Regions from separate parts of the Nonomuraea sp. NPDC050394 genome, predicted to be linked through region 2. Evidence: riboswitches for the same ligand, from Rfam matches in the RefSeq annotation. Region 2 holds a riboswitch; each other region holds the start of a gene.
The links. A riboswitch is a leader RNA that binds a small molecule or an ion and turns the genes downstream of it on or off. The one in region 2 is predicted to bind cobalamin.
Positions count from the first base shown of each region.

Region 1: linked by a shared signal. The riboswitch ahead of cobN (cobaltochelatase subunit CobN) and the one ahead of ACIBKY_RS50405 (ABC transporter substrate-binding protein) in region 2 are both predicted to bind cobalamin.
Region 3: linked by a shared signal. The riboswitch ahead of ACIBKY_RS54835 (hypothetical protein) and the one ahead of ACIBKY_RS50405 (ABC transporter substrate-binding protein) in region 2 are both predicted to bind cobalamin.

Region 1 is NZ_JBITIO010000026.1:19,572-26,604, reverse strand. Features, by position in the region: gene ACIBKY_RS51725 (precorrin-2 C(20)-methyltransferase) at 1-1,238, opposite strand, end outside; gene ACIBKY_RS51720 (precorrin-8X methylmutase) at 1,238-1,858, opposite strand; gene ACIBKY_RS51715 (precorrin-3B synthase) at 1,855-3,024, opposite strand; cobalamin riboswitch at 3,016-3,221, shown strand; gene cobN (cobaltochelatase subunit CobN) at 3,252-6,812, shown strand; gene ACIBKY_RS51705 (cobyrinate a,c-diamide synthase) at 6,767-7,033, opposite strand, start outside.
Region 2 is NZ_JBITIO010000024.1:39,435-46,467, forward strand. Features, by position in the region: gene ACIBKY_RS50390 (adenosylcobinamide amidohydrolase) at 1-219, opposite strand, end outside; gene ACIBKY_RS50395 (ABC transporter ATP-binding protein) at 216-989, opposite strand; gene ACIBKY_RS50400 (FecCD family ABC transporter permease) at 986-2,023, opposite strand; gene ACIBKY_RS50405 (ABC transporter substrate-binding protein) at 2,023-2,973, opposite strand; cobalamin riboswitch at 3,043-3,163, opposite strand; gene ACIBKY_RS50410 (Gfo/Idh/MocA family protein) at 3,171-4,031, opposite strand; gene ACIBKY_RS50415 (cytochrome P450) at 4,033-5,217, opposite strand; gene ACIBKY_RS50420 (phosphotriesterase) at 5,163-6,164, opposite strand; gene ACIBKY_RS50425 (phytanoyl-CoA dioxygenase family protein) at 6,226-6,993, opposite strand.
Region 3 is NZ_JBITIO010000035.1:18,081-25,113, forward strand. Features, by position in the region: gene cydC (thiol reductant ABC exporter subunit CydC) at 1-136, shown strand, start outside; gene ACIBKY_RS54820 (YceI family protein) at 163-687, opposite strand; gene ACIBKY_RS54825 (SDR family NAD(P)-dependent oxidoreductase) at 684-1,439, opposite strand; gene ACIBKY_RS54830 (hypothetical protein) at 1,548-1,691, opposite strand; gene ACIBKY_RS54835 (hypothetical protein) at 1,684-2,388, opposite strand; cobalamin riboswitch at 2,453-2,590, opposite strand; gene ACIBKY_RS54840 (short-chain fatty acyl-CoA regulator family protein) at 2,643-3,989, opposite strand; gene ACIBKY_RS54845 (MmgE/PrpD family protein) at 4,132-5,622, shown strand; gene prpB (methylisocitrate lyase) at 5,622-6,527, shown strand; gene ACIBKY_RS54855 (bifunctional 2-methylcitrate synthase/citrate synthase) at 6,524-7,033, shown strand, end outside.

The DNA.
Region 1 (7,033 bases), on a different contig from region 2:
TTGTACAACGCCAGCACCAGATCGGCCCGCGCCGCGGCGCGCAGCCGGTCGGCCACCACCTCCCACGGCTTGAGCAGATCCGACAGGGAGAGAACGCAGTAGTCGTGCCCCAGCGGCGCCCCCACCCGCCCGGCCACGGCCTGCGCGGCGGTCAGACCCGGCACCACCCGCACCGGCACGTCCGGAAAGTCGGACGCCGCCTCCAGCACCGCGCTGGCCATCGCGAACACGCCCGGGTCGCCGGAGGAGACGACCGCCACCCGGGCGCCGTCGCGCGCCATCTCCAGCGCGTGCCTGGCACGCTCGGCCTCGACCCGGTTGTCGGTACGGTGGCGCCGCTGGCGCGGGTTCGGCTGGACGCGGTCCACGTAGGGGCCGTAGCCGACCAGGTCGGTGGCGGCGGCCAGCGCGTCCTGCGCCTCCGGCGTGAGCCACGGCCGCCCGGCGGGCCCGAGCCCGACCACGACGACCTCGCCCGGCCCCTGCCCGGCGGGCTTCTCGGGCACGAACGTGTGCTCGGCCGGGCTCGGCAGCAGCGCCAGCGAGAAGTACGGCACGCCCTCGGGATCCACGTCCTTCAGCGGCGCGACCCGCTGGGCGTCCATGGTGGCGCGTTCCACGTACCAGGCGTCGTCCAGCCGTCCGGCCTCGGCCAGCGCGTCGCGTACCTTCTCGAAGGTACGGCCCAGCTTCAGCACCGCCGCCGAGTCGGTGGCGCGCAGCTTCTCGGCCAGCACCTCGCCGGGCAGGGTTCCGGGCAGCACGGTCAGCGTCTCGTCCCGCTCGACCAGCGGACGTCCGAGCACCGCCGACGCCCCGCTGATCGAGGTGACGCCCGGCACCACCTCGGTCGGGTAGCGGTGGGCCAGCCGCTTGTGCATGTGCATGTAGGAGCCGTAGAAGAGCGGGTCGCCCTCGCTCAGCACCACGACCGTCCGCCCGGCGTCGAGATGGGCGGCGAGCCTGGCGGCGCACTCGACGTAGAAGTCGTCCAGCGCGCCCTGGTAGCCGCCCGGGTGGTCGGTGGTCTCCGTGGTCAGCGGGTAGAGCAGCAGCTCTTCGATCTGCCCTTCCCGCAGGTACGGCCGCGCGATCGAGCGGGCGATGCTGCGTCCGTGCCGCGCGGCGTGGTAGGCGATGACGTCGGCCTCGCCGATCAGTCTGGCCGCCTTCACCGTGATCAGCTCCGGATCGCCCGGCCCCAGCCCCACCCCGTACAGGCGCCCTGTGTTCTCCATCACTCCACCTCGCTCGCGATGGCGTTGACCGCCGCCGCCGTCATCGCGCTGCCGCCGCGCCTGCCGCGCACCACGAGGTGCTCGAGCCCGCTCTCGGCCAGCGCCTGCTTGGACTCGGCCGCGCCGATGAACCCCACGGGAATCCCCAGCACCGCCGCCGGTCTTGGCCCGCCCTCCGCGACGATCTCCAGGAGCCGGAACAGTGCCGTGGGCGCGTTGCCGATCGCCACGACGGCGCCGTCCAGCCGGTCGAGCCAGAACTCCAGCGCCGCCGCGCTGCGCGTGGTGCCCAGCTTCTCCGCCAGCTCGGCCACGCCGGGCGCGCCGAGCGTGCAGATCACCTCGTTGCCGGCGGGCAGTCTGCGCCTGGTCACGCCGGAGGCCACCATCATGGCGTCGCACAGGATCGGCGCCCCCGCCCTAAGCGCCGTGCGCGCGTCACCGACCACGCGCGGCGACCAGGCGAGGTCGCCAACCAGGTCGGTCATCCCGCACGAGTGGATCATCCGCACCGCCACCTGGGCGACGTCGGCCGGGAGCCCGGACAGGTCCGTCTCGGCGCGGATGGTGGCGAACGAACGCCGGTAGATCTCGGCGCCGTCGCGTATGTAGTCGCTCACTTCTGCCTTTCTTGGTATCCGTCGCCGGTCGCGACCATCTCGATGACCCGGCCCTTGGGCAGGCCACAGCGGCGCTCGCAGCCCACCCAGTGCACGGGCAGGTCCGGGCGGCGCTCACGGGTGGCCACCCACTGGGCGGCGTCGTGCTGGACGTCGGCCAGGGACTTGGCGCAGCCGGGGCTTCCGGTGCACGCGCTCACCCCTGTCCAGGGCGAGTCCGGGTCGGTGACCAGGCCGGATCCGGTCAGGTCGGGTGCTTCGGCGAGGTCGAGGAGCACGACGGTACGCCAGGGCGTGAGCCGTACCGGGACGTCGAGGGCGGCGAGCAGGCGCGCCTGGGCCGCGGTGAGCCGCCCGAGCGGGACCACGGCCTCCACCGCCACCCGCCCGTCCGGCAGCGCGACCACCCCGGCCCCGCGCGCCCGCACCGGGGCCGCGCCCACGGCAGCGCGGGCGCGCTCGGGCCCGAAGCCGGTCGAGCCGAGACCGGTCGAGCCGAGACCGGTGGCGGGGAGGTGGGCGGCGGGGAGACCGGTGGCGGTGAGGCGGTTGGCGACGCGGGCGGGGCCGTCGGGGAGTTCGGCGATGCGCCAGGCGCCGCCGTCTCCGCGCTCGGCCAGGAAGGCTCGCGCGGCGGCCAGGAGGATGTCCACTCCGGCGCCGGGTATCGCGAAGGGCGTACCGGCCAGCAGGATGCCGTCCTCGACCAGGGTGACGTCGGCGCCCAGCGAGGCGACGTCGCCGGTGCCGTCGTCCAGGGCGAACAGGAAGCGGCCCGGCAGCCCGGCCAGGGCGGGGTCGCCGCACAGGGCGCGGTCCAGCTCCTCCACGAGAGGGTGGGTGGCGAAGCCGGTCAGCCGCCCGCCGAGCGGCGAGGCGACGATGTTGCGCACCCGCTCGTGCGTCGGCGAGGGCAGCAGGCCCACCTCGGCCATCCGGCCGGCGAAGGCCGCCGGAGATTCCACCGCGCGCACCTGGACGTTGGCGCGCGAGGTCAGCTCGATCCCGCTCGTGCAGAAGGCGGCCAGCTCACGTAGCTGAGCTGGGGTGATGGCACCGCCGGGCAGGCGGATCCTGGCCAGCGGGCCGTCCGCGGCGGCGTGCGTCTGTAGCGCTCCCGGACAGGCATCTGGGCGGAGACGTCCGGAAAAGTCGGCTATGGACACGATGAGGATGGTAACGCCAGTAGGCTCACCCTTAGGCGACGGCAATGGGAGGAAGCCGGTGAGAAACCGGCGCGGTCCCGCCACTGTGACCGGGAAGCGAACCCCACTACAGGCCACTGTCCAGCGATGGACGGGAAGGCCGGGGTGAGCATCGATCCGGGAGCCAGGAGACTCCTGCCGTCGCGACACCTGCGAACGGGGCGAGGACCCCGAGGGAGGACTGCGGCGTGCCTGGCGTTCTGCTGCTCTCTACATCCGACACCGACCTGCTGAGCGCGCGCGCCAGCGGCGCGGACTACCGCCTGGGCAACCCCGCCAGGTTGCTCACCGACGACCTGCCCGCGCTCGTGGACGGCGTCGACCTGATCGTGGTCCGGCTGCTCGGCGGCCGCCGAGCGTGGGAGGAGGGCCTCGACGCGCTGCTCGCCGGCCCACGCCCGGTCGTCGTGCTCGGCGGCGAGCAGGCCCCCGACGCCGAGCTGATGGAACTGTCCACGGTGAGCGCGGGCGTCGTCGCCGAGGCGCACGCCTACCTCGCGCACGGCGGCCCCGCCAACCTCGCCGAGCTGCACGGCTTCCTGTCCGACACGGTCCTCCTGACCGGGTACGGCTTCGCCCCACCGGCGCCCATGCCCTCCTGGGGCCCGCTGGAGCGCGACTCCAAGGCCACCGAGGGCCCCGTGATCGGCGTCCTGTACTACCGGGCCCACCACGTGGCCGGCAACACCGCGTTCGTGGAGTCCCTGTGCCGGGCGATCGAGGAGTCGGGCGGCCGGCCGCTGCCGGTGTACTGCTCCTCGCTCAGAACGGCCGAGCCCGCACTCCTCGACGTCCTGCGCACCGCCGACGCCCTGGTCGTGACCGTCCTGGCGGCGGGCGGCTCCCGTCCGGCCACGGCGGGCGCGGGCGGCGACGACGAGGCGTGGGACGTCGGCGCGCTGGCCACCCTGGACGTCCCGATCCTGCAAGGACTCTGCCTGACCAGCGGCAAGAAGGAGTGGGAGGACAACGACGACGGCCTGTCCCCGCTCGACGCCGCCTCGCAGGTGGCCATCCCCGAGTTCGACGGCCGGATCATCACGGTGCCGTTCTCGTTCAAGGAGATCGACGAGGACGGCCTGACCGTCTACACGGCCGACCCGGAGCGGGCCCGCCGCGTGGCCGGGATCGCGGTGCGCCACGGCCTGCTCAGGCACACGCCTCCGGCCGAGCGGCGGCTCGTGGTCATGCTGTCGGCGTACCCGACCAAGCACTCCCGGGTCGGCAACGCGGTCGGCCTGGACACGCCCGCGAGCACGGTCAGGCTGCTGGCCAGGCTGGCCGAGGCCGGCTACGACCTCGGCGAAGGCTTCCCCGGGGTCGCCGAACAGGACGGCGACGCGCTCATCCACGCGCTGATCGCCGCCGGCGGCCAGGACCAGGACTGGCTGACCGAGGAGCACCTGGCGGGGAACCCGGTGCGCATCCCCGCCGCCGACTACGAGCGCTGGTACCGCACGCTGCCCGCGGACCTGCGCGCCGGCATGGAGCGGCACTGGGGTACGCCGCCCGGCGAGCTGTTCGTGCACGAGGGCGACATCGTGCTGGCGGCCCTGCGCGCGGGCAACGTGGTGGTCATGGTCCAGCCGCCGCGCGGCTTCGGCGAGAACCCGATCGCCATCTACCACGACCCCGACCTGCCGCCCAGCCACCACTACCTGGCCGCCTACCGCTGGCTCTCCGCGGACTTCGGCGCGCACGCGATGGTGCACGTGGGCAAGCACGGCAACCTGGAATGGCTGCCCGGCAAGTCGGCCGGGATGTCGGCCTCCTGCGGCACCGACGCCGCGATCGGCGACCTGCCGCTCATCTACCCGTTCCTGGTCAACGACCCGGGCGAGGGTACGCAGGCCAAGCGGCGGGCGCACGCGGTGCTGGTCGATCACATGGTGCCGCCGATGGCCAGGGCCGAGTCCTACGGCGACATCGCCCGCCTGGAACAACTCCTGGACGAGCACGCCTCCATCGCCGCCATGGACCCGGCCAAGCTGCCCGCGATCAGGGCGCAGATCTGGACGCTGATCCAGGCCGCCCGGCTCGACCACGACCTGGGCATGGCCGACCGGCCGCACGACACCGAGTTCGACGACTTCATCCTGCACGTGGACGGCTGGCTGTGCGAGGTGAAGGACGCGCAGATCCGCGACGGCCTGCACGTGCTCGGCCAGGCGCCGGAGGGGCCGGCCCGGGTGGGGCTGGTGCTGGCGATCCTGCAGGCCAGGCAGATGTGGGCGGGCAAGGAGGCGCTGCCGGGTCTGCGCCAGGCGCTCGGGCTGACCGAGGACGGCAGCGCGTCGCTGAAGGACGTGGACCGGGTCGAGGCCACCGCCCGCGCGCTGGTCGAGGCGATGGAGGAGCGCGGCTGGACGGTGGAGGCCGCCGCGGCCGTGGCGCCCACTCCCGAGGTGGAGCGCATCCTCCGCTTCGCCGCCACGGAGGTGGTGCCCAGGCTGGCGCGTACCACCGACGAGATCGACCACGTCCTGCACGCCCTGAACGGCGGCTACGTCCCCGCAGGCCCGAGCGGTTCGCCGCTGCGCGGGCTGGTCAACGTCCTGCCGACCGGCCGCAACTTCTACTCGGTCGACCCGCGGGCGGTCCCGAGCCGGCTGGCGTGGGAGACCGGCCAGGCCATGGCCGACTCGCTCCTGGAGCGCTACCGCACCGACACCGGCGACTGGCCGCGCTCGGTGGGCCTGTCGGTCTGGGGCACCAGCGCCATGCGGACCGCGGGCGACGACGTGGCCGAGGTTCTGGCGCTGCTGGGCATCCGCCCGGAATGGGATGAGGCCTCCCGCCGCGTGGCGGGCCTCGCGCCGATCCCGCTGGAGGAGCTCGGCCGCCCCCGCATCGACGTGACCGTCCGCATCAGCGGCTTCTTCCGCGACGCCTTCCCGCACGTCGTGGCGATGCTCGATGACGCGGTACGGCTCGCCGCCGGCCTGGACGAGGACGACGCGGACAACTACGTACGCGCCCACGTCAAGGAGGAGACGCACGGCGACGAGCGCCGGGCCACGATGCGCATCTTCGGCTCTGCCCCCGGCGCCTACGGGGCGGGCATCCTGCCGCTCATCGACAGCCGCAACTGGCGCGACGACGCCGACCTGGCCGAGGTGTACGCGGTGTGGGGCGGCTACGCCTACGGCCGCGACCTGGAGGGCGTGCCCGCGCGCGCCGACATGGAGAGCGCCTACCGCAGGATCGCCGTCGCCGCCAAGAACGTCGACACCCGCGAGCACGACATCGCCGACTCCGACGACTATTTCCAGTACCACGGCGGCATGGTCGCCACCGTCCGCGCCCTGACCGGCAAGGCCCCGGCCGCCTACGTCGGCGACAGCACCCGCCCGGACGCCGTCCGCACCCGCACCCTGTCGGAGGAGACCTCCCGGATCTTCCGCGCCCGCGTCGTCAACCCGAACTGGCTGGCCGCGATGCGCAGGCACGGCTACAAGGGCGCGTTCGAGCTGGCCGCGACCGTCGACTACCTGTTCGGCTACGACGCTACCACCGGCGTCATGGCCGACTGGATGTACGACAAGCTCGCCGCCGCGTACGTGCTGGATCCCGAGAACCAGGCTTTCATGGCCAAGTCCAACCCGTGGGCGCTGCACGGCATCGCCGAACGGCTGCTGGAGGCGGCGGAGCGGGACATGTGGGAGCACCCGGACCCGGAGATCCTGCGGGGCGTGCAGGAGGTCTACCTCAAGACCGAGGGCGACCTGGAGGACGACACCAGCCGCTGAGCCAGCACCGGGCTGCCCGCCCAGTGCAGGTGCAGGTAGGAGGCGGTGAGCAGGGCGTCGCCGTAGCCGTCGGCGCCGCCCTCCCACCGGTACAGCGCCCAGCCGCCCAGGTCGGCGGCGGTCCGGTGGAACTCGTGGCCCCTGAACCGCTCGCCCGGCCGGGTGAGCAGCGACCGGCTGACCGCCGTGGCCTCCCGGTAGCCCAGCGTCAGCTTGCCCGT
Region 2 (7,033 bases):
CATCATGCCGACCCCGGAGCCGCCGGGGCCGAGCGCCGCGAGGTGGTCCACCGGGTCCATGCGTGAGTACCCGGCCACGACCTGGGCGTTCAGGATCCAGGAGCGGGGGCCGATGCCGCCGCCGAGCATGGCCGAGGAGATCGTCCGCCAGCCGGGCCCCAGCTCCCACAGCAGCGACCCGAGCCGGACGCCGTCCTCGGCGCGGTAGGAGAGGTTCACGGTCCTCCTCGGATCAGGTGGACGACGGGCCGCCCGTCCGGACCCGGTTCGATCTTGACATGGGCGTCGAAGTGCTTGCCGACCAGCGTCCCGGTGAGCACCTGGACGGGCTTGCCGTGCGCGGCGGCGCGGCCTTCGGCGAGCAGGAGGAGGGTGTCGGCGTACTGGCCGGCGACGGTGAGGTCGTGCAGGGTGGAGACGACGGTGAGGCCGTCGGCCAGGCGCAGGCGGTCGACGAGTTCGAGCACCTGCTGCTGGTGGCCGAGGTCGAGCGCGGTGGTCGGCTCGTCGAGCAGCAGGACGGGCGCCTGCTGGGCCAGGGCTCTGGCCAGCACGACGCGCTGGCGCTCGCCGCCGGACAGTTCGCCCAGCCGCCGGCTGGCGAAGGCGCCCAGGTCGAGCCGTTCCAGGACGGACGCGGTGACCTCCCGGTCGTGGCGGCTCTCCCGCCCCAGATAGGGGATGTACGGCGTGCGGCCCAGCAGCGCGTACTCCGAGACGGTCATGTCGGGCGGCAGGGCCGGCGTCTGGGGTGCGTAGGCGATCAGGCGGGCCCTGGCCCTGGGCTTGAGCGAGGCGGCTGGTCGCCCGTCGATCGACACCTCGCCGCGCTGGCCGACGATGCCCATGACGGCCTTGAGCAGCGTCGACTTGCCGGCGCCGTTGGGGCCGATGACGGCCAGCCATTCGCCGCGCCGTACCTGGAGGGTGACGTCGGAGAGCACCTCGCGCTCGCCGAGCGTGACCGACAGGCCGCTGACGCCGATCATGTGGAGGTCCGTCGGGTCATACGGAGCACGGCCACGAAGAACGGCGCGCCGATGAACATGGTCACCACGCCGATGGGGAGTTCGGCGGGGGCGATGACGGTGCGGGCGAGCAGGTCGGCCAGGACGAGGAAGGCGGCGCCGCCGATGAGCGAGAGCGGCAGCACGATCCGGTAGGAGCCGCCGGCGAGCCTGCGCACGACGTGCGGGACGACGATGCCGACGAAGCCGATCAGGCCGCTGACCGCGACGGCGGCGGCGGTGGCGAGGGAGGCGGCCAGCAGGACGGCCAGCCGTACGCGGGAGGCGCGCACCCCGAGCGCGGTCGCCTCGTCGTCGCCCACCGACAGCACGTCGAGCATGCGCCCGTGCACGAGCAGCGCGGCCGACGAGACGGCGGCGTAGGGCAGGACGAGCCAGAACTGGTCCCAGCCGCCGCCGACGTCGCCGAGGATCCAGGAGTAGATGCGCTGCAGTTCCTCGACCTTGAACTGCTGCACGAACGTCTGGATGGCGGTGAGGAAGGAGGTGACGGCCACCCCGGCCAGCACCAGGGTGGCGGTGCCACCGGAGCGCCCGGCGGTGTTGCCGAGCGCGAAGGCCAGCATGACGCCGCCGATCGCGCCGACGAACGCGGCGACGGGGATGGTCAGGACCGGCGCCGGAACCATCACGATCACCAGGGTCGTGGTGAGCCCGGCGCCCGCGGCCGCGCCGAGCAGGTACGGGTCGGCCAGCGGGTTGCGGAAGACACCCTGGTACCCGGCGCCCGCGATGGCGAGCAGGCCGCCGACCACGGCCGCGACCAGGACTCTGGGCAGGCGCAGCTCGTACAGCAGGCCCTTCTCGATCGGCGCGAGGCCGGAGTCGATCTCGACGAACGGCAGCCAGTCCAGCGCCTGGAGCACGACCTGCCACGGCGAGATGCCGGCGGCGCCGCCGAGCAGTCCGGCGACCATGCCGGCAGCGAGCACGGCGAGCGCGCCCGCCACCCAGAGCGGCCGCGCCCGTGCGGGCCTGAGCTGCGTGTCGAGCACTACTTCGCGGCCGCCTTGTTCACCGCGTCGCCGATGGCCTTGGCCAGGTCGACGACGCGCGGGCCCCAGCGGGAGGCGATGTCGTCGTCGAGCAGGACGACCTGGTCGTTCTTGATGGCCGACAGGCCCTTCCAGCCGGGCCGCTTGGCCAGGGTGTCCTTGTTCTGCCGGCAGCACTTGACGTCGGCCAGGAAGATCAGGTCGGGGTCGGACTGGGCGACGAACTCGGCCGAGAGCTTGGGATAGCCACCGGCGGCGCCGGGGGCTTTGTCGGCGATGTTGGTCATGCCGAAGATCGAGTAGATCTGGCCGATGAAGGTGCTGGACGTCGCGGCGTAGGGGGTCTGGTCGAGCTCGTGGTAGTAGGTGAGCTTCTTGTCCTTGGGCGCTGCGGCGGCGAGCTTGTCCAGTTCGGCCTTCATGCCGGTCACGACCTGGTCGGCCTTGTCCTTGTTGCCGGTGGCGGCGCCGAGGTCGGCGATCTCGTCGTAAGCCTCGTCGATCTTCGTGGGGGCCGGTTCGAGCAGGACGGGCACGTTGAGCTTGCCGAGCTCGGCGACGATCTTGTCCAGGTCGTTGGAGAGCACGACGAGGTCGGGCTTCTTGGCGACGATGGCTTCGACATTGGGCTTGAACCCGGACAGGTCGCTCTTGGGGGCCTCGGCCGGGTAGTTGGACTGGTCGTCCACGGCGATGACCTGCGGGCCCGCGCCGATCGCGAAGAGCGTCTCGGTGTGGGCGGCGGACAGGGAGATGATCCGCTCGGGCTTCTTCGCCAGTGTGACGGAGCCGTTGCCGGCCTCGATCGTGACGGGGAAGCCGGCCGCGGTGGCGGGGGCGGCGGAGGTGGGCGGGGCGGACGAGGTGGTGGTGGTGCCGGTCTGACCGCAGGCGGTCAGGACGAGCGTTCCCAGCAGCGCGCCCGCGAAGGCCGTGCGTACGGGCCTCACGAGAAGTCCTTTCAGATCGGAACCGAGAGACCCGCGTCTTAGCGACGGATCACCCTTTTCCACGAGGGTTGATGACGTCGGCGCGGTGGCAGGCGACCTGGCTTTGACAGTTGCGGGACAGCGCCGGACTCACACCGGACTTCGCTGCGACACTGCGCGTCGGACAAACGCTATCAATGCTCCGAAGCTGCTCGGAGTCAAGGGGTGGTGACTTGATTCTCCGCCTCGGAGATGATGCGCTGCAGCCGCAGTCCGTGGGCGGCGTCCAGGGGGTGCCCGCCGCCCTGCCGTACGGTCCGGGCGAACTCGGCAGCCACGACGTCCAGGGGGTCGTCGTCGAAGTGCGGGAGCGTCACGTTGCCCTTGCGGCCGTAGACGGCGAACGTCGAGGGCGGCAGGTCGCCGGCGCCGGCCATGCACAGGGAGATCTCGCTCACGGCGCCGCCCTCGTGGTCGAGCAGCAGCCCGACCCAGCCGAGCGGGTCGCCGTGCGCGCGCACGGCGGTCACCCGGCCGAGCGCGGCGTCGAGCAGGTCGATGACGTGCGGGCCGACGTCGAGCAGCGCGCCGCGCCGCAGCCGCCACGGGGTGCCGAACGGATGCTCGCCGTTCAGCACGTCGCTGACGTTGACGGCGTGCCCGCCGAAGGGCTCGATCCCGGCGCAGCGGGCCAGGAACTCGCGGGTCTGCGGGGCGTACCGCAGTGTGAGCAGCATCTGGGAGGCCACGCCCGCCTCGGCGACCGCGTCGGCCAGCCGCTGGGCGCCGTCCAGGGAGTCGGCGAGCGGCTTCTCCAATAGCAGCGCCTTGCCCGCCCGCGCCGCCTTCACCCCCAGCTCGGCCTGTACGGCCGGCGGCACGCAGAAGCACACCGCCTCACAGGCGTCGAACAGGTCCTCGATCCGCTCGAACACCGGCGCCCCGAGCCGGGCGGCGGCCTCCGGCCGGCGGGCCCAGACCCCGGCGAACTCGATCTCCGGGCTCTGGGCCAGCATCGGCGCGTGCGCCATCTCCGCCCACGGCCCTGCCCCGACCAATCCGACCCTCACCGGTTCCATGTCACCATTTAACCGGCAATTCGGTCAGCCCTCGACCGACGATCGATGTGCGGTACACCACCGGCCCCGGAACCAGGCGCAGGCCGGGCAGCCGCCGTCCCAGCACCTCCAGCGCGGTACGCAGTTGCAGCCGCCCGAGCGCCGCCCCCACGCAGAAGTGGATGCCGTAGCCGAAGACCATGTGCGCGTCGGCGTTGGGCCGGTCGAGGTCGAAGGTGTCGGGGTGGGCGAAGACGGCCTCGTCGTGGGCGGCCGAGTCGGTGGACAGCAGCACCAGCGACCCGGCCGGGATCGTCACCCCGTGCAGCGTGATGTCGGACGTGGCGTACCGGAAGGAGCCCAGCGAGGCCCCGTCGATGCGCATGCACTCCTCGACCGCGGCGCTCAGCTTCTCCGGCGGCACCGGCCAGATCCCCTCGCGCAGCAGCCGCAGCACGCTGTTGCCGAGCTGGTTGGGGACGGTGTCGTTGCCGCCGAGCAGGATCGTGGAGATCAGCTCGACCACCTCGCGGTGCGACAGCTCCCGGCCGATCAGCCCGGTCATCAGCGAGGTGAAGTCGTCGCGCGGCTCGCGGGCGCGGGCGGCGACGAGGCGGTCCACGTACTCCAGGTACTCCAGGAAGCTGTCGGCCAGCACGAGCTGCCGCTCCGGCGGCTGGGGCGACAGGAAGAGCTGGAACCAGTCCTTGACATGCGCCTGGACGAACGCCTCGTCCGCCTCCGGCACCCCGATGAAGCGGGCGGTCAGCTTGACCGACGGCTCGTGGCCCAGGTCGCGCACGAAGTCCGCCTCACCCCTGGGCTCGATCCGGTCCAGCAGGTTCTCGTTGAGCCCGCGGAAGCGCTGCTCCAGCGCGGCGACCGCGCGCGGCGTGAACGCCCGCGAGACCGACCTGCGCAGCCGCGTGTGATCCGGCGGGTCCACGTTGGCCACGAAGCTGGACAGGAACGAGCCGTGCTCCCCCAGCTTCTCGCGCGTCCGCGCGGTGAGGCTGCGCGAGATCGTCAGCGACCCCTCGGAGGAAAAGCGCCCGGGGTCTCCGTAGGCGGCGCGCACGTCGGCGTGCCTGGTCAGCACGTACGCGCCGAGGTGCTCGCTGCGGAAGACGGGGTGCTCGCGCCGCAGCCGCCTCAGGAAGCCGTACGGGTCGGCGACGTGCCAGTCGGAGCTGACGTCGAAGTCCATCCAAAGATCCTTCGCGGGTTGTCGACCAGCATCTGGCGGATCTGGTCCTCGGTGACGCCGCGCTTGCGCAGCTCGGGCAGGACGTCGCGGGAGATGTGCAGGAGGTGGTAGTCGGGGTGGCGGCGCCGTACGACGTCGACGTCGAAGCGGTCGTTGAAGCAGTAGGAGTCGTGCGACAGCACCATCCGCCCGGCGTGGCCCCGCTCGCAGAGCGCGGCCACCACCGCCACGCGGTCCTCGAACGTGCTGATGGTCGCGATGCCGAAGCGGTCCATGCCCAGGTAGGAGCCCGCGGCGAGGAGCTCTTCGAGGTAGTGCAGGTCGGTGGAGTCGCCGGCGTGCCCGATGACCACGCGCGTGAGGTCCACGCCGCAGGCGGCCAGCAGGCGCTGCTGGTCCAGGCCGCCCGGCTCGTGGCTGTGGGTGGTGATGGGCGCGCCGGTCTCCACGTGCGCCTCGGCGACCGCGCGGAAGACCCGCTCGCAGCCCGCGGTCATGCCGGGCCGGTCGGTGGCGCACTTGAGCATGGCGGCCTTCACGCCGGTACGCCCGATGCCCTCGGCGATGTCACGCACGAAGAACTCCGCCAGCCGGTCGGGTCCGCCGAACAACGAGCCGGGCCCCCGGTTGCCGAAGTACGGCGGCAGCGCGTCGTAGGTGTAGAGCCCGGTGGCGGCCACGATGTTGACCGAGGTCAGCTCGGCCACCCGCTGGACGGCCGGCACGTGGCGGCCCAGGCCGAGCACGGTCAGGTCGACGATCGAGTCGATGCCCTCGGCCTTCAGCGCGTCCAGCTTGGCCGCGGCCTCGCGGGCGCGGGCCTCCGGGTCCCAGCCCTCGGGGATGTCCGGCCAGTTCCAGAGGATCTCCGGGCTGAGGCCGAAGACGTGCTCGTGCATCAGCGTCGCCCCGAGGTCGGCGACCGGCCCTCTCACGGTCTCGGGCACGACAACCTCACACGGGTCTCAGGCACGGGAACCTCTCACGGGTCTCAGGCACGGGAACCTCTTACGGCCTCAGGCACGGGAACCTCGGGTGGTCGAAGGGCCGGTTGACGGTCAGGCCGAGCCCGTCGGTCTGCCCGTACGGCGCGCCGGTGTAGAGGGCGTCGGCGTCGAAGTAGGTGGCGGTGAACGACAGGCGGGCCGACTCGCGCCGGTTGGCCGGCGCGCCGTGCACGGTCAGCGCGTGGTGCACGGTCGCGTCGCCGGCCTTGAGGTCGAGCGGCGGCGACAGTTCCAGCTCCTTCAGCCAGGGGTGCTGGCTGAGCTGGTCGTCGCCGGCGCCGACGAAGCTGCGCCCGAGCAGGCCGTGCCGGTGGGAGCCGGTGTAGAAGCGCAGCGCGCCCATGTCGGCGGGCACGTCCGCGAGCGCGAGCCAGATGGTGAGCATGGCCGAGCGGTCCATCGGCATCCACGGGAAGTCCTGGTGGAACACGGTGGATCCGTGCTCGCCCGGCTCTTTGACCAGCAGGTTCGTGACCTGCACGCGCACGGCGGCGACGCCGTGGAGCATGGCGGCGGCGCTCGCCGCGATGGCGGGGCTCCTGGCCAGCGCGCCGAAGGCGGCGTCGCGCTCGGCGATGTCGCGGGACTGGCCGAAGGCCTGGTCGACGGCGGTGGCGCCGGCCTTGGGGCGGGCGGCCAGGTGGGCTTGGGCGCGTTCGCGCAGCTCGGCCGCGCCGGCCGGGTCCACCAGGCGCGCCAGCCGTACCCACCCCTGGTCCCGGAAGGCGGTGATCTCGTCGGCGGTGGCCCGCCGTGCCTGGACGTCCATGTATCCGATATTGGTAGCAAGCGCTTGGTAAGTCTAGCCA
Region 3 (7,033 bases), on a different contig from region 2:
GATCAGGAGCGCCGACCGGATCGTGGTGCTCGACCGCGGCAGGGTCGCCGGGCAGGGGACGCACGAGGAACTGGTCGCCGCCGACGGCGCGTACGTGCGCCTGCTCGCCAGGCAGGTCGGCGGCGTCCTGGAGTGACGGCGCCGGTCGGCCAGCGGTCCTGCTCAGCCGAGCAGGACCGCGTGGCCGGTGAGGCTCACCCGCACGTTCCTGCCGAGGACCGCGCGGCTGCCCATCAGGCGAGACCCGATCACGACGCCGAGGTCGTGCCGGTCGATCCGGCCCACCGCGGAGACGAACAGCCGCGTGCCGTCGTCCTCGGGCGGGAGCCACCGCACGTCCAGGCTGAGCGTGCCGGTGCTCTGCCGCACGGTGAGCGCGCCGTCGGCGATCAGCCCGTGGCCGCCCGCCCGCACCCGCCCGGAGCGGTAGCGCATCTCGGGGAAGGAGCCGGTGTCGAAGAAGGCGGGCGAGCGCAGGAACGCGTCCCGCTCGGCGTCGCCGGTGTCGATCGAGGCCATCTCGATCACGGCGCTCGCCACCGACTCCGTGAGGTCGGGCGCCACCTCGATCTCCCCCTCGAACGCCGTGAAGCGCCCGCGCACCCTGCGCACGCTCAGATGGCTCAGCGCGAAGGTGAGCCGCGCCGTGGCGGCGTCGATCCGCCACGTGCCGGGCTTGACGCTCATGAGGTACGGCTCGCCTCCATCACGGCCCGCACGAGACGCCGCGGAGCCAGCCGGGCGAACGCCGCCGAGGTCTTGTTGCGCAGGCCGGGGACGCACACCGCGCGCCCGGCCGCCAGTGCCGCCAGCCCCTCACGCGCCACCTGGTCAGCCGCCTGGATCCGGCGGGACGGGTCCGCGGTGGCCGCGGTGAAGCCGGGCAGGAGGGTGGTCACCCGCACGCCGTACCGGCGTACCTCCATGTGGAGCGCCTGGCCGAAGGCGGTCAGGAAGGAGTAGCTGGCGCCGTAGGTCGCGCCGAAGGGCGTCGGCGCCTCGCCCGCGATCGACGAGACGTTGAGGACGGCGCCCCTGCCGCGGTCGAGCATCACCGGCAGCACGCTGTGCGTCAGCCGGATCGGGGCCACCGCGTTCAGCTCCACCTGGCTCACCTCACCGGCGATCGGCAGTTTCGCGAACAGGCCGCTGGTCAGCGCGCCCGCGCTGTTGACCAGGACGTCGACCGGGCGTGCGGCGTCCGCCAGCCGTTCCTCGACGGCGGCGGCCTGCGTATGGTCGGTGAGATCGGCGGGCAGGACCTCGGTCACCGTGCCGAAGGCGTCCTTCATCTCCGCGGCCAGCGCGTCGAGCGGGCCGGCGCCGCGTGCCACCACCACCAGATGGTGGCCGCGGCGGGCCAGCTCCCTGGCGAAGGCTTCGCCGATTCCGGTGGAGGCACCGGTCACCAGCGCCGTCGGGCGGTCGTCCTGCCGCATGTTCGGCGTCCTTTCCTGGCGGATGTGGCCTGACGATATGCGGCGGCGTCATGGCCGTCTTCCACACGCGTTGCCTCCTGGACACGCTGTTCGTGGAGGCCGAAGGGCTCAGGCGAGCACCTGGCGGGCCACCGTGGTGATGTGGAGTTCGTCCGGCCCGTCGAGCAGGCGGGCCATCCGTCCCAGGCGGAACAGCGCGGGCAGCGGGGTGTCGGGGCCGAGGCCGGCGGCGCCGGGAAGGGGTTCAACCACGGTTGACCATGCCCACCAGGGCGGCCGCGCTCGCCTGGGGTGAGCGCGCCGCCGTACAGGTGGAGGCGAGGACGACCTGATCGGCCAGCCGCTCGACGGCCGCGCGGACGCCGGCCGCGGGTACCTCCCGGCCGGTGTCGTCCACCAGGGCGGCCACCACGGTCTTACCCGGCATGCCGCCGACCGCGGCGAGCGCGGCCAGGGTGCCGGGCCTGGTCACGAAGTCCATGGCGACGCCCTCGACCCGGGTCGCGCCGAGGGCGGTCAGCGCGGGCCCTGCCGCTCCCGAGCACATGCAGACCATGATCCGGGGTCGGTGGCTCAGCTCGCCGAGCCTGGTGTAGGCGGAGGCGAGCATCGGCGCGGCCGGCAGCGGCTCGTTGAGCTGGACCTCGGCGACGCCCGCGGTGGCCAGCCGCTCCAGCAGTTCCGCGTACGACTCCAGCAGGCCCTCCTGCCGGGTCGAGGCCAGGACGCTCACCGGGCCCGGCAGGACCGGCCGGGTCTCGAAGCCGCGCCGCTTCGCGTGAAGATAGGCGGCGACGGCGGGGGCGTAGTCGAGCCGGCGCGGCCCGGGGAACATCCGGTGCGCCTCGAACGCGGGATCGTGGAGCGGAAGGTCGCTCAGCCCGATGTCGCGCAGTTCCTGCCACGTCTCGGGAGAGACATGGCCGAGCAGGGTGGTGCGTTGTCTCACGTCGGGTCCTTTTCCCTCGCGGAACCCCTGGGGGCCGCGCGCCGGGCGGCGCACGGGCGGTGGCAGGTGTTCGGACTCGCGGGCGTCTCACACGTTCCTACTGGCCGTCGCTTCCCAGGCCGGAGCCCAGTGCTTGCGTGGACGGCGGTCGTTCCCGCTCACCGCTGCGGGGCAGTCCCGGATTCGCACCGGGTTCCCTCTTGCGCCGGCCTTCCCTGGGGAGGCCGGACCAGCCGCACCGCGAAGCCTATCGATCAGGGCGTGGTGTACGGCACCAGCCCGGTCACATGCTCGTCGGCCCGCACCTGGGTGCCGGTGGGTGGGAAGGCGCGCTGGGCGCAGTCGTCGCGTTCGCACACCTTGCAGCCCAGGCCGATGGGCGTGACCTGGGGCGTGGCCAGGTCCAGGCCGTCGGCGTACACGAGCCGGTGCGCGTGCCGCAGCTCACAGCCGAGCCCGATGGCGAACAGCGACCCCGGCGCGCCGTGACGGGGCGGGCGGCGTTCCACGGTCCGCGCCACCCAGAAGTAGCGCCGCCCGTCGGGCATCTCGGCCACCTGGGTCAGCAGCCGGCCGGGAGTGGTGAAGGCGTCATAGACGTTCCACAGCGGGCAGCTGCCGCCCGCGCGGGTGAAGTGGAAGCCGGTGGCGGACTGGCGCTTGGAGATGTTGCCCGCCCGGTCCACGCGTACGAAGGAGAACGGCACACCGCGCATGCGGGGCCGTTGCAGGGTGGAAAGCCGGTGGCAGACGGTCTCGAAGCCCACGCCGAAGTCCGCGGCGAGCCGGTCGAGGTCGTAGCGGCGGCGCTCGGCCGCGTCACGGAAGATCCGGTACGGCAGCAGCAGCGCCCCGGCGAAATAGTTGGCCAGCCCGATCCTGGCCAGTGCCGCGGCGTCGGCATCGGTGAACCCCGCGTCCGCGACCAGGCCGGCGATCAGATCGGCGTGTTCGAGCAGGGCCAGCTGGGTCGCGAGCTGGAAGGCGCGCTGGGAGGACCGCAGGCCCGGCGCGAGGTGCAGGACGCGGGTGCGGGGGTCGTAGCGGCGCCGCGCGCTCCCGTCCTCGGTGATCCGCACGCCGTGGGCCGCCAGCCGTTGCGCCGCGAGCCCTCCGGGGTCGCCGCCGTCGGCCAGCGATTCCGCGGCCCGGTCCAGCTCGTCGACGTAGTTGTGCCGGTCGTAGAAGAAGTCACGCACCAGCTCGTACGGCGCGGGCGCGACCGGTTGCGCGCCGGCCAGGACGGCGGCGTGTTCCGTGGCGGCCAGGTAGCGGCGGTGCAGCCCGGCCACGGCCCGCGCGATCTCGGGGCTGGCGCCGACCAGGTCGGCGAGGGCGGCGGGGGAGATCTCCTGCCCGGCCAGGGCCTCACGCAGGTCGGCGATGAGCCGGGTGCCGTCCTCGGGGGCGAAGAACTCGGGATCGACGCCGAAGACGTCGCTCAGCTGGAGCAGGACCGGAGCGGTCAGCGGGCGCTGGTTGTGCTCGATCTGGTTGAGGTAGCTGGCCGAGATGCCGAGCAGCTCCGCGAGATGGACCTGGCTGATCTTCCGGTCGCGGCGCAGGGCCCTCAGCCTCGGTCCCACGAAGATCTTGCCCATGAGGACAGCCTATGCGAAGTCCCGGCTTCGCAACCTTCGCAAAGCCGGTCGGGTACTTCGCGAAACTTCGCAGATGACGGGGCTGGCCCGGCGCAGCGGCCGCTGGTGATGCTGACAGGAAACCCCTTCGCAAAGGAGTCAGATGATCACCCATGTCGTCCGTGTCAGCCCCAGCGCCGACCGGCTGCCGGTCCAGGAGCAACTGGCCTGGAAGCTCGCCGACCTGGCCGCACGCGCCCCGGCGCCCGACCCGGACATCGCCGAGATGATCGCGAACAGGGTGGTCGACAACGCCGCTGTGGCCGCCGCGTCGCTGCGCCGCGCGCCGGTGGCCGCGGCCAGGGACCAGGCGCTCGCGCACCCGGCGGCCTCGGGCGGGGCCGGGATCCTCGGAGTGGACGACGTTCGCGTGTCGCCGGAGTGGGCGGCATGGGCGAACGGCGTCGCCGTACGCGAGCTGGACTTCCACGACACGTTCCTGGCCGCCGACTACTCGCACCCGGCCGACAACATCCCGCCGATCCTGGCGGTGGCCCAGCACACCGGGCGGACCGGCGCGGAGCTGACGCGTGCCCTCGCGGTCGCCTACGAGGTCCAGGTGGCGCTGGTCGGCGGCATCTGCCTGCACGAGCACAAGATCGACCACGTCGCCCACCTCGGCCCCTCCGCGGCGGCCGGGATCGGCACGCTGCTCGGCCTGCCCACCGAGACGATCTACCACGCCATCGGCCAGGCGCTGCACACCACGACCGCCACCCGGCAGTCACGCAAGGGCGAGATCTCCTCATGGAAGGCGTACGCCCCGGCCTTCGCCGGGAAGGTCGCGATCGAGGCGGTGGACCGGGCGATGCGCGGCCAGGGCGCGCCGGCGCCGATCTACGAGGGCGAGGACGGCGTCATCGCCCGGATGCTGTCGGGGCCCTCGGCCGAGTACCAGGTGGAGCTGCCCGAGCCGGGCGAGCAGGCGCGCGGCATCCTGCGCACCTACACCAAGGCGCACTCGGCCGAATACCAGGCCCAGGCCCTCATCGACCTGGCCATCGACCTGCGCGCGCGGATCGGCGACCCGGCCAAGGTGGAGCGGGTCACCATCCACACCAGCCACCACACCCACCACGTGATCGGCAGCGGCGCCGGCGACCCGCAGAAGTACGATCCGCACGCCAGCCGGGAGACGCTGGATCACTCGCTGCCCTACATCTTCGCCGTCGCCCTCCAGGACGGGGTCTGGCACCACGTCGCGTCGTACCTGCCCGAGCGGGCCGGCCGCGCCGACACCGTCGAGCTCTGGAACAAGATCGCCACGGTCGAGGACCCCGAGTGGACCGCCCTCTACCACCACCCGGAACGGCGCGCGTTCGGCGGCCGGGTCGTCGTCGAGCTGGCCGACGGCAGCACGGTCGAGGAGTCACGCGCGGTCGCCGACGCGCACCCGGACGGGGCACACCCGTTCGCCCGCGCCGACTACCTGGCCAAGTTCCGCACCCTGGCCTCGGGCGTGGTCACGGAAGCCGAGCAGGACCGCTATCTCGGCCTGGCCGAACGCCTTCCCCTGCTGACCGCCGCCGAGGTGGCCGCCCTGAATCTCAAGGCGGGCATCGACCCCGCGCCCGCCACCAAGGGGATCTTCTGATGCTGCACTCCCGCCACACCCCGCAGGACAAACGCCGCGCGCTCCGCGACGGGCTGGCCGGCGGCGAACTGCTGCGACTGCCCGGAGCCTTTAGCCCGCTGGTGGCCCGCGCCGTCGAGCAGGCCGGCTTCGACGGCGTCTACGTCTCCGGCGCCGTGCTCTCGGCCGACCTGGCCCTGCCCGACATCGGCCTGACCACGCTCACCGAGGTCGCCGGGCGCTCGCAGGCCATCGCCCGCGTCACCGAGCTGCCCACCCTGGTCGACGCCGACACCGGCTTCGGCGAGCCGATGAACGCGGCCAGGACCATCCAGGTCCTCGAGGACGCCGGCGTGGCGGGATGTCACCTGGAGGACCAGGTCAACCCCAAACGGTGCGGTCACCTCGACGGCAAGACGATCAGCCCCCTGCCCGACATGCTGCGTCGCCTGCGCGCCGCCGTGGACGCCCGGCGCGACCCCGGATTCGTCATCTGCGCCCGCACGGACGTGCGCACCACCGAGGGCCTGGGCGCCACGATCGAGCGGGCCAAGGCGTTCGCCGACGCCGGAGCCGACCTGATCTTCCCCGAGGCGCTGGCGAACGCGGCCGAGTTCGAGGCCCTGCGCAAGGCGGTCGACGTGCCGCTGCTGGCCAACATGACCGAGTTCGGGCAGTCGACGCTGCTCACCACCACGACCCTGCGCGACCTCGGCGTCAACGTGGTCATCTACCCGGTGACCCTGTTCCGCCTGGCCATGGGCACGGTCACCGAGGCGCTGCGCGCCATCGACGCGGACGGCACGCAGGCGAAGCTGGTCGATCGCATGCAGACCAGGGGCGAGCTGTACGACCTGCTGGACTACTCCGGCTACGCGAGTTTCGACGCCGGCGTGCTCACCCACGGCTACCGGGAGGACCGATGACGATCAGCAAGGGCCTGGCGGGCGTGGTCGCGGACACGACCGCGATCTCCATGGTCAACCCGGAGACCAACTCCCTCACCTACCGCGGCTACCCGGTTCAGGAACTGGCCGCCGTCTGCAGCTTCGAGCAGGTCGCCTACCTGCTCTGGCAGGGCGAACTGCCCGACCAGGGGCAGCTCAGGGAGTTCCGGGCGGCCGAGCGGGCCCGCCGTACCCTCTCCCGGACGACGCTGGACGTGCTGGCGCGGCTGCCGGAGAGCTGCCACCCGATGGACGTGCTGCGCACGGCCGTCAGCCAGCTCGGCGCCGAGGATCCGCGCGAGGACGACGCGAGCGCCAACCCGCGCGCGGCGCTCGACCTGCTCGCCCGCCTGCCGACCGTCGTCGCCCTGGACCAGCGCCGCCGCCGGGGGCAGGCGCCGATCCAGCCCGACCCCGGGCTGGGCTTCGCGGAGAACTTCTTCCACATGTGCTTCGGCGAGATCCCCGAACCCGAGGTGGTGCGC